One region of the Bradyrhizobium sp. WSM2793 genome, then DNA from elsewhere that is predicted to be linked to it. Evidence: riboswitches for the same ligand, from Rfam matches in the RefSeq annotation. Region 1 holds a riboswitch; the other holds the start of a gene.
The links. Region 1 has a riboswitch for glycine ahead of A3AS_RS0138860 (D-amino acid dehydrogenase). Riboswitches for the same ligand answer to the same signal wherever they lie in the genome.
Positions count from the first base shown of each region.

Region 1 (4,186 bases):
AGCCCAAGTTGGATGAGCAGGACCATTGCCGGCTCAAGCGTATTGTCCTCAAGGCACAGGGCCGATGGCTGAGAACGGCCGATTTCGCCCACTGGACGATATCTTCCCGTGGATGCTTCACCAATGCGTGGACGGGCGCAACTCTTGTCTGACATCCTGCAGGGCAGAACGTCATAGGCAGCTCTTGGGAACACGCTCGTTCGTCTGGCTCCAATAAGCAAGCATACCCTATCGGCTTTGGTAAGGGCCCGTGCCGCCGAATGCTCATCATGCGACCTTATTGTCTGTGAGAGCCGCGCGCATTTTTTTGTGCGAAATCATTGGAACGCAAAGTTCTTCAGCAAGCAGACGTGCCACTCCCTTATAGGGAGCCTTAAGTTTATCGTGGTACATGATGCCTTGAACCCCACCGACGATCGAATCCACGCAAGCCCTTAGATCAACTAACCGGCTTTCGCGATCATAGCCGTCCGATACGAGCCAGTGGTTTGGCAACACGTGACTTGCCGCTATCGGGAGTCCATCGCCGAGCTGCAATACTGCCCCGGTGAAGCTTGGTTCGAAGTGAACGCCGCACATGCAGAGGACGGATTGCACGGAATCTTCCATATGGTCGAAGGTACGCAAGAGAGCTCGCGCCACTACTTGAGCAGCAAGAGGATTCGTCCAATCCGCAGGCGAGCTCCCGATTTCGATATCGATAGCAGAAGGGCCTAAGTCCGCGAGACGGGTACCAGGATTACCAGCCTTGACGCCCGACCAGTGCGTCGCTTCCAAGCAGGTCTGAAAATCGTAAAGCCCAGAAGCGATGCGCTGGCCTTCGATCGCGAGGAGAAGCCCCCGTTTAATCCGGGGGTCTACTGGGCTGAAGGTGCCGCTCGCTAGGTCTCCGGTTGTTTGAACCGTGAAGATCGCATTCGGTGCATTGGCACCTTCGTGCCAATTCACGATACCGATAACATCAGCATCCCCGAAGCGATCATTCAAGATCGGCGCATAGCGCGCATAATCGCTACTCACGACTTCGCTAGTCGCCACAATCGATACGGTTGCGTCACGCAAGCCTGGGACGTCGAGCACCGGACGCCCATCAATCTCTGCCCCTGTCGGAAAAAGAGTGCACTCGGCCTTTAGGGCATTTAGAACGTGACTCGCTACCGGATCTTTTTCGGGGACGACGCAGAAGATGAAGACTGCACGTCTCATCGCAACGACTCCCTTTCAACCGAGAGAACTTGCCAAGTTTCGAGATCCATGATGACGCAAAAAGCCTGTCTTGAATTCGGCCAAGGAAGGTTGAAAGGTTCTAGAAATGCGGTACACCTTTCAATGTGCCCTTCGAGTTGATCGAGCACCGATGCGAGTGTGCTGGGAATCGATGCCCGCCGGCGCGAGCACCGCTCGCAACGGCGCCGGGCACCAGCTGACCCTTCCTAATCGATTGGCAGCTCTAGAGCGGTACTGGCTGGTAACTGAACGAGTTGGCAAGTACCGCACTCTATCGCCAAAGTGCTATGGCAGCTGATTTCATTGTACGCCGACCAAAAATCACTCTCGTCACCGGTCGCAGGGAGTATCGAGCGGCCAAATCATGTTCGCGGACCTCCACCGTTCCCGACACACACAATCAGATCAATGCGTGGCGCGTGCGGCTTCGTCGAAGCCGTACATTACCTCCATCGGTGTCGCGAAGATTAGACCTGCCCTCGCGCTGGTGTCGTGCATATTTTGGACAGCCTCCGCAGCATTGCTGCGTTCCACCGGATAAGGCGCGGGAAAGCCGCAAATGTCGAGCAGCTATGATCGCCACAAGCAGGTTCACGCTACCGATCCCAGCGATGCGATTCCTTTTGCCCCTTTGCCGATGTTGAGGATATCTCAGCTTGACATGTGGCAGCGCGCCTGAAAATGTTGCCGTGTCTGACGAAGGTGTGCGGGAGAGTGCGTTGAGCCAGCAGGGCCATCGCCGCCGACGGAGCAACTCCCCAAGGAAACTCTCAGGCCCAGGACCGCACGCCGAGGACAATCTGGAGAGAGGTGCCATTTGGCACCCACCGAAGGGGACCGCTACCATCAGATAGCGGAGCAAGCTCTCAGGTGCAGGGACAGATTTGGGGCGGAATATGGCCAACGCCATTTCACCGTTCACCCCAGTCTTGGAGCACTGATGAGTACGATCACCATTATCGGATCCGGCATCACCGGAGTTACCACTGCTTATGCGCTGGCCGCTCGAGGCTATTCGGTTACAGTGTTTGACCGCCTGCGTTATCCCGCAATGGAGACGTCGTTTGCAAATGGCGGTCAATTGTCTGCAAGCAACGCCGAAGTCTGGAACAGCACAAGGACTATTCTCAAAGGCCTCAGATGGATGTTGCGCAATGACGCGCCATTGCTGCTAAACCCAAGCCCGAGTTTTCACAAGTATACTTGGTTGGCCGAGTTCGTCGGCCAGATTCGACACTACCGCCGCAACACGATCGAGACGACCAGGCTCGCGATCGCCGCGCGGCAGCATCTATTTGATCTTGCCGATCGGGAGGATATTGACTTTGACCTAGAGCGGCGGGGGATTTTGCACGTCTACTCCAACAAGGCCGAATTCGATGCAGCTTCTCGTGTGAACGAGCTGCTGCTACAGGGTGGACTCGACAGACGCCCCGTGACACCTTCCGAGATGCGCGTGATAGAACCCGCCCTGCAAACCCAGTACTATGGCGGATTCTTCACCCCGTCTGATTCAACTGGCGACATCCACAAGTTCACGCGCGGTCTCGCTGCGGCCTGCGAGCGAAGAGGTGTGCGCTTCGTTTTCGGGGCACAGATTTGCGACATGCGTGCTGATTCAGAAGGTGTTCGCATACGCTGGCAAGAAGATGGGGCGGTCAAGAAGGAATTAAAGTCTCAAAAAGCGGTAGTCTGTGCGGGGATCGGCAGCCGCCGAATTGCTTCAATGGTTGGAGACCGCGTTAATATCTATCCTGTAAAGGGATATTCCATTACGGTGAATCTCGCGGATGAAGCAAGCCGGATTGCCGCGCCATGTGTCAGCCTCCTCGACGAGGCAACGAAGATCGTCACAAGTCGGCTCGGACAAGATCGGTTTCGTGTCGCAGGGACCGCGGAATTCAACGGAGAGAACCGCGACATACGGGCGGACCGGATTAGACCTCTGGTGCGTTGGGTGGAGCGATTTTTTCCCGGTGTATCAACCGCGCAGGTAGTGCCGTGGGCGGGCTTGCGTCCGATGACACCTAGCATGCTGCCTAGGGTCGGCCGGGGAAGAAGGCCGAACATCTTTTACAACACCGGCCACGGTCATCTCGGCTGGACATTATCGCCTGTGACAGCTGAAATGGTTGCCGATGCGATCATGACAGATGAGCCCGGCAGATTACGGGAGCGTGACTGATCCGCAGCGGACCTAGCTCGGCCGGTCGCGGGATGTTGAGTTGACCAGTATACGCCCGCTTTAGTTTGCGTGGTGGTCGCTGTTCAAGATGGCACCCTCGGTTTGGCCGAGTTCGGTCTACCGTGCGCGCCACGGTGATCAGCGTCTCGCCGGTGGGGTCGGAAACCAGATGGAGATGGAAATAATTGTTGGAGGTCGGCACGAAAACTCAGATAACCTTAGCTGCCGAATGACAGGGCCGCGGCACGTGTGTCGCCCCTTCCGTCCGCACCTCTTCCCAATGGTCTTGCGACGGGCCGAGCTCGGGGATCACTCTGTCGGGCGGTTTTCGCGACCTCACACGCACAGCTCTGCGCATTGCGCAATCATCTCCGCGGGCACAGCCGCAGCGGCGCAGATACACGCGAGGTAGGACGGGTCGAGTGTGGCGGCCAGCTCGAATGTTGATTCCAGGAAGGCCTATGCGCTCACGGCACTGGATTAGGTGATCTTGCAAAACTTTTGAGTGTATTACCTGCGAGTACCCGACATTTGATCGGTCTTGTTGGTTGCAGCTAAACACCAACGGCTTTCGAGCATTTTACTCCCAGATCTGTAACCCGCTGAGACAGTGGCCGCTCGCCAAAGTGGCCGCCGCTTCCCGCCGGGTGTAGTGATGAGTAGCGAAATTGAGAAGCTGCGCCATCTCCGCGGAGAAACGGAGAAGTCCTCCATCCGCCAAGTCACACAACTTTTCGGAGAGTTAGACCGTGTTGTCAACATGCGCCTTGGCCA
Region 1 covers NZ_KB902825.1:6,750-10,935, forward strand. Annotated here, with positions in the region: gene A3AS_RS0138855 (D-aminoacyl-tRNA deacylase) at 268-1,206, opposite strand; glycine riboswitch at 1,925-2,022, shown strand; glycine riboswitch at 2,025-2,112, shown strand; gene A3AS_RS0138860 (D-amino acid dehydrogenase) at 2,168-3,412, shown strand; partial or broken gene A3AS_RS47995 (phosphoenolpyruvate synthase regulatory protein) at 3,531-3,614, opposite strand; gene A3AS_RS0138865 (glycine C-acetyltransferase) at 4,155-4,186, opposite strand, start outside.

Region 2 (4,186 bases), on a different contig from region 1:
TGTGAGAGGCCCTCGGGCCCGTGATAGACCGCATACATCGAGGCGATCACGGCGAGCAGCACCTGGGCGGTGCAGATGTTGGATGTCGCCTTCTCGCGGCGGATGTGCTGCTCGCGGGTCTGCAGCGCGAGGCGGTAGGCCGGTGCCCCGCGCGAATCCACGGAGAGGCCGACGATGCGGCCGGGCAGCGAGCGCTTCAGCGCATCGCGCACTGCCATGTAGGCCGCGTGCGGTCCGCCATAGCCCATCGGCACGCCAAAGCGCTGGGCCGAGCCGATCGCGATGTCGGCCCCTAACTCGCCCGGCGAGGCGAGCAGCGTCAGCGCCAAAAGGTCGGCGGCGACAATCGCGAGTGCGCCCTTGGCCTTCAGCGTGGCGATTGCAGGCCGGAGGTCGCGCACCGCGCCGGAAGAACCCGGATATTGCAGCAGCGCGCCGAGCACGTCGGCCTGGTCGAGATCGGTGAGGGGATCGCCGACGACGAGAGTCCATCCGAGCGGCTCGGCGCGGGTGCGCATCACGGCCAGCGTTTGCGGATGCACGTCCTTGTCGACGAAGAACGCTTGCGCTTTCACCTGCGAGTGACGCTCGGCGAGCGCCATGGCTTCGGCGGCCGCGGTGGCTTCATCGAGCAGCGAGGCGTTGGCGACGTCGAGCCCGGTGAGGTCGCAGATCATGGTCTGGAAGTTGAGCAGCGCTTCCAGCCGGCCCTGGCTGATCTCGGGCTGGTAGGGCGTGTAGGCCGTGTACCAGGCCGGGTTCTCCAGGATGTTGCGCTGGATCACCGCGGGCAGGATCGTGCCGGAATAGCCTTGGCCGATCAGCGAGGTGAAGACCTGGTTCTGCCGTGCGAGCTCGCCCATATGCGCGATCGCCTCGGTCTCGCTGAGCGGCTTGCCGAGGTCGAGCGGGGCGGCCTGCCGGATCGAGGCCGGCAGCGTCTCCGCCATCAGCGCGTCCACACTCTTGGCGCTGACGGTTTCGAGCATGGCGGTGACATCGCGCGCCGACGGGCCGATGTGGCGGCGAACGAAACTGGCGGCGGTGTCGCCGTTGGTCTTGCGGTGCGCGGTCATCGCTTGCTCCATCGTCCTTAAGCCGTGTGCGCCTTGTAGGCGGCTTCATCCATGAGGCCGCCGAGTTCGCTTCTGTCGGCCATCTTGATCTTGAAGAACCACGCCTTGCCTTGCGCGTCCGAGTTCACCAGCGCCGGCTCGGCCGCGAGCTCGGCGTTGGTCTCGAGCACTTCGCCTGTCACGGGCGCGTACACGTCGGAGGCCGCCTTGACGGACTCGACCACGGCGGCGGCTTCCGCCTTCTTCAGCGTGCGGCCGACCTTGGGCAGTTCGACGAACACGACGTCACCGAGCTGCTGCTGGGCGTAGTCGGTGATGCCGACGGTGGCGACGTCGCCCTCGATGGCGAGCCATTCATGGTCGGAGGTGTACAGCGTCGTGGTCATTCTCGAATCCTCAGCGTTTGTAGGTGTTTTTGACGAAGGGCATGGCCGCGACAGCGACCGGCAGACGCTGGCCGCGCACCTCGGCGAAGAGTTGTGTGCCGAGCGCGCTCGATGCGGTGGGCACATAGCCCATCGCGACCGGCGCATTCAGGCTTGGGCCGAAACCGCCCGATGTGACTTGTCCGATCGGCTCGCCGCCCGCGTCATTCGCAAACAGCAGCGCGCCCTCGCGCACCGGCGCGCGTCCCTGGGCGAGCAGGCCGACGCGGCGGCGGGCCGCGCCGTTGTCGAAATGGGCGAGGATTTTTTCGGCACCGGGAAAGCCGCCGGCGCGCGCGCCCCCGCTGCGGCGGCTCTTCTGCACCGACCATTCCAGCGCGGCCTCGACCGGCGTGGTCATGGTGTCGATGTCGTGGCCGTAGAGGCAGAGCCCGGCTTCCAGCCGCAGGCTGTCGCGGGCGCCCAGGCCGATCGGCAGCACGTCGGGATTTTCGAGCAGCGTTTTGGCGAGACGTTCCGCATCGGCCGCGGGAACCGAAATTTCAAAACCGTCCTCGCCGGTGTAGCCGGAGCGCGAGACGAAGCAGTCGAGGCCGGCCACCTTGCGCGGGCCGGAATCCATGAACTTCATGGCGGGCGCCTCTGCACATAATGTCGCCAGCGCCGCCTCGGCCTTCGGCCCCTGCAGCGCGATCAGCGCACGATCTGCGAGGGAAGCGATGATGCAGTCGTCAGAGAGATTCGCGCGCAGATGCGCCTCGTCGGCGTCCTTGCAGGCGGCGTTGACAACCAGGAAGAGGTGATCGCCGAAATTGGCGACCATCAGGTCGTCCAGAATGCCGCCGTCGGCGTTGGTGAACTGGGCGTAGCGCTGCCGTCCCGGCGCGATCGCCACGATATCCTGCGGCACCAGCCGTTCCAGCGCGCGGGCGGCGTCCTCGACCCTGCCGGATTTCGGCCGGAGCGCGATCTGGCCCATATGGGAGACGTCGAACAGGCCGGCGGAGGCTCGGGTGTGGAGGTGCTCCTTCAGCACGCCCGCAGGGTATTGCACGGGCATGTCGTAGCCCGCGAACGGCACCATCTTGCCGCCGAGGGAGACATGAAGCCCATGAAGGGGCGTACGTTTCAGGGAATCTTGGTCGTCGCGCGCTAGCATCACAGGGGCCCTCGGCGGTTCCCCCGGGACGATTCCCTGAGGACACCAGTCGAAGCCCCATCTGTCGCTGTGCCTGAGAGTATTATCCCGTCGGCGGGAGCCATCCGGGTCTAAACCCGTCGGCGCCTCTTTCCAGATGCTGTCAAAGCCACGCGGTCCTTTTGCCTGAGAGTTTCCGGGGCGGTTGCTCCTTCGGCGCCGGCTGCCTAAAGCCGGTCTCTCCCGACGTGGCCGTACGATACAGATGGGTACAGACCACAGCGGGGCCAAGCCTGTCAACGCGTCCGCTTGCCCTATCAACGGGATTGCAGCGGGGATTGAGCGGCTGCGGCAACCCTCTGATCTCCTTGCACAGTTTCTGGACAGCGAAGCTGGCCTTGTCTAAAAGCGCTGTAGCCCGCAGATATCAGCCTAAATGTCAGGTTTGGATGGCCTATAGCGGGTCCAAGCACACCCGATTGGATGAACATGAGCGGCGTCAACGAGATCAGGTCGACCTTTCTGAACTTCTTTGCCGAGAACGGCCACGAGATCGTGTCGTCCTCGCCATTGGTGCCGCGCAACGATCCGACGTTGATGTTCACCAATGCCGGCATGGTGCAGTTCAAGAACGTCTTCACCGGCGTCGAGAAGCGGCCCTATCAGCGCGCCACCACGTCGCAGAAATGCGTGCGCGCCGGCGGCAAGCACAACGACCTCGACAATGTCGGCTACACCGCGCGCCATCTCACCTTCTTCGAGATGCTCGGCAACTTCTCGTTCGGCGACTACTTCAAGGAGCGCGCGATCGAGCTCGCCTGGAAGCTGATCACCAAGGATTTCGGCCTCAACAAAGACAAGCTGCTCGTCACCGTCTACCACACCGACGACGAGGCGCACGGGCTCTGGAAGAAGATCGCCGGCTTCTCCGACGACCGCATCATCCGCATTCCGACCTCCGACAATTTCTGGGCGATGGGCGACACTGGTCCGTGCGGCCCGTGCTCGGAGATCTTCATCGATCGGGGCGATCACATCTGGGGCGGCCCTCCGGGCTCGCCGGAGGAGGACGGCGACCGCTTCCTCGAATTCTGGAATCTCGTGTTCATGCAATATGAGCAGGTGACGAAGGAGGAGCGCGTGGATCTGCCGCGTCCCTCGATCGACACCGGCATGGGCCTCGAGCGCATGGCCTGCATCATGCAGGGCGTCGACAGCGTGTTCGAGACCGACCTGTTCCGTCATTTGATAGATGCGACATCGTCCGCGCTCGGCAGTGGACCGAATGAGCAGACCGTCGCCTCGTTCCGCGTCATCGCCGACCATTTGCGTTCCTCGGCCTTCCTGGTCGCGGACGGCGTGCTGCCCTCGAACGAGGGCCGCGGCTATGTGCTGCGCCGGATCATGCGCCGCGCGATGCGCCATGCTCAGCTGCTCGGTGCCAAGGAGCCGCTGATGCACCGCCTGGTCTGGGCGCTGGTGCGCGAGATGGGCCAGGCCTATCCCGACCTGATGCGCGCGGAGAACCTGATCGAGGAAACGCTGCGGCTGGAAGAGACCCGCTTCCGCAAGACGCTGTCGCGCGG
Region 2 covers NZ_KB902770.1:119,956-124,141, reverse strand. Annotated here, with positions in the region: gene gcvP (aminomethyl-transferring glycine dehydrogenase) at 1-1,076, opposite strand, end outside; gene gcvH (glycine cleavage system protein GcvH) at 1,094-1,462, opposite strand; gene gcvT (glycine cleavage system aminomethyltransferase GcvT) at 1,473-2,621, opposite strand; glycine riboswitch at 2,766-2,856, opposite strand; gene alaS (alanine--tRNA ligase) at 3,090-4,186, shown strand, end outside.
Region 2: linked by a shared signal. The riboswitch ahead of gcvT (glycine cleavage system aminomethyltransferase GcvT) and the one ahead of A3AS_RS0138860 (D-amino acid dehydrogenase) in region 1 are both predicted to bind glycine.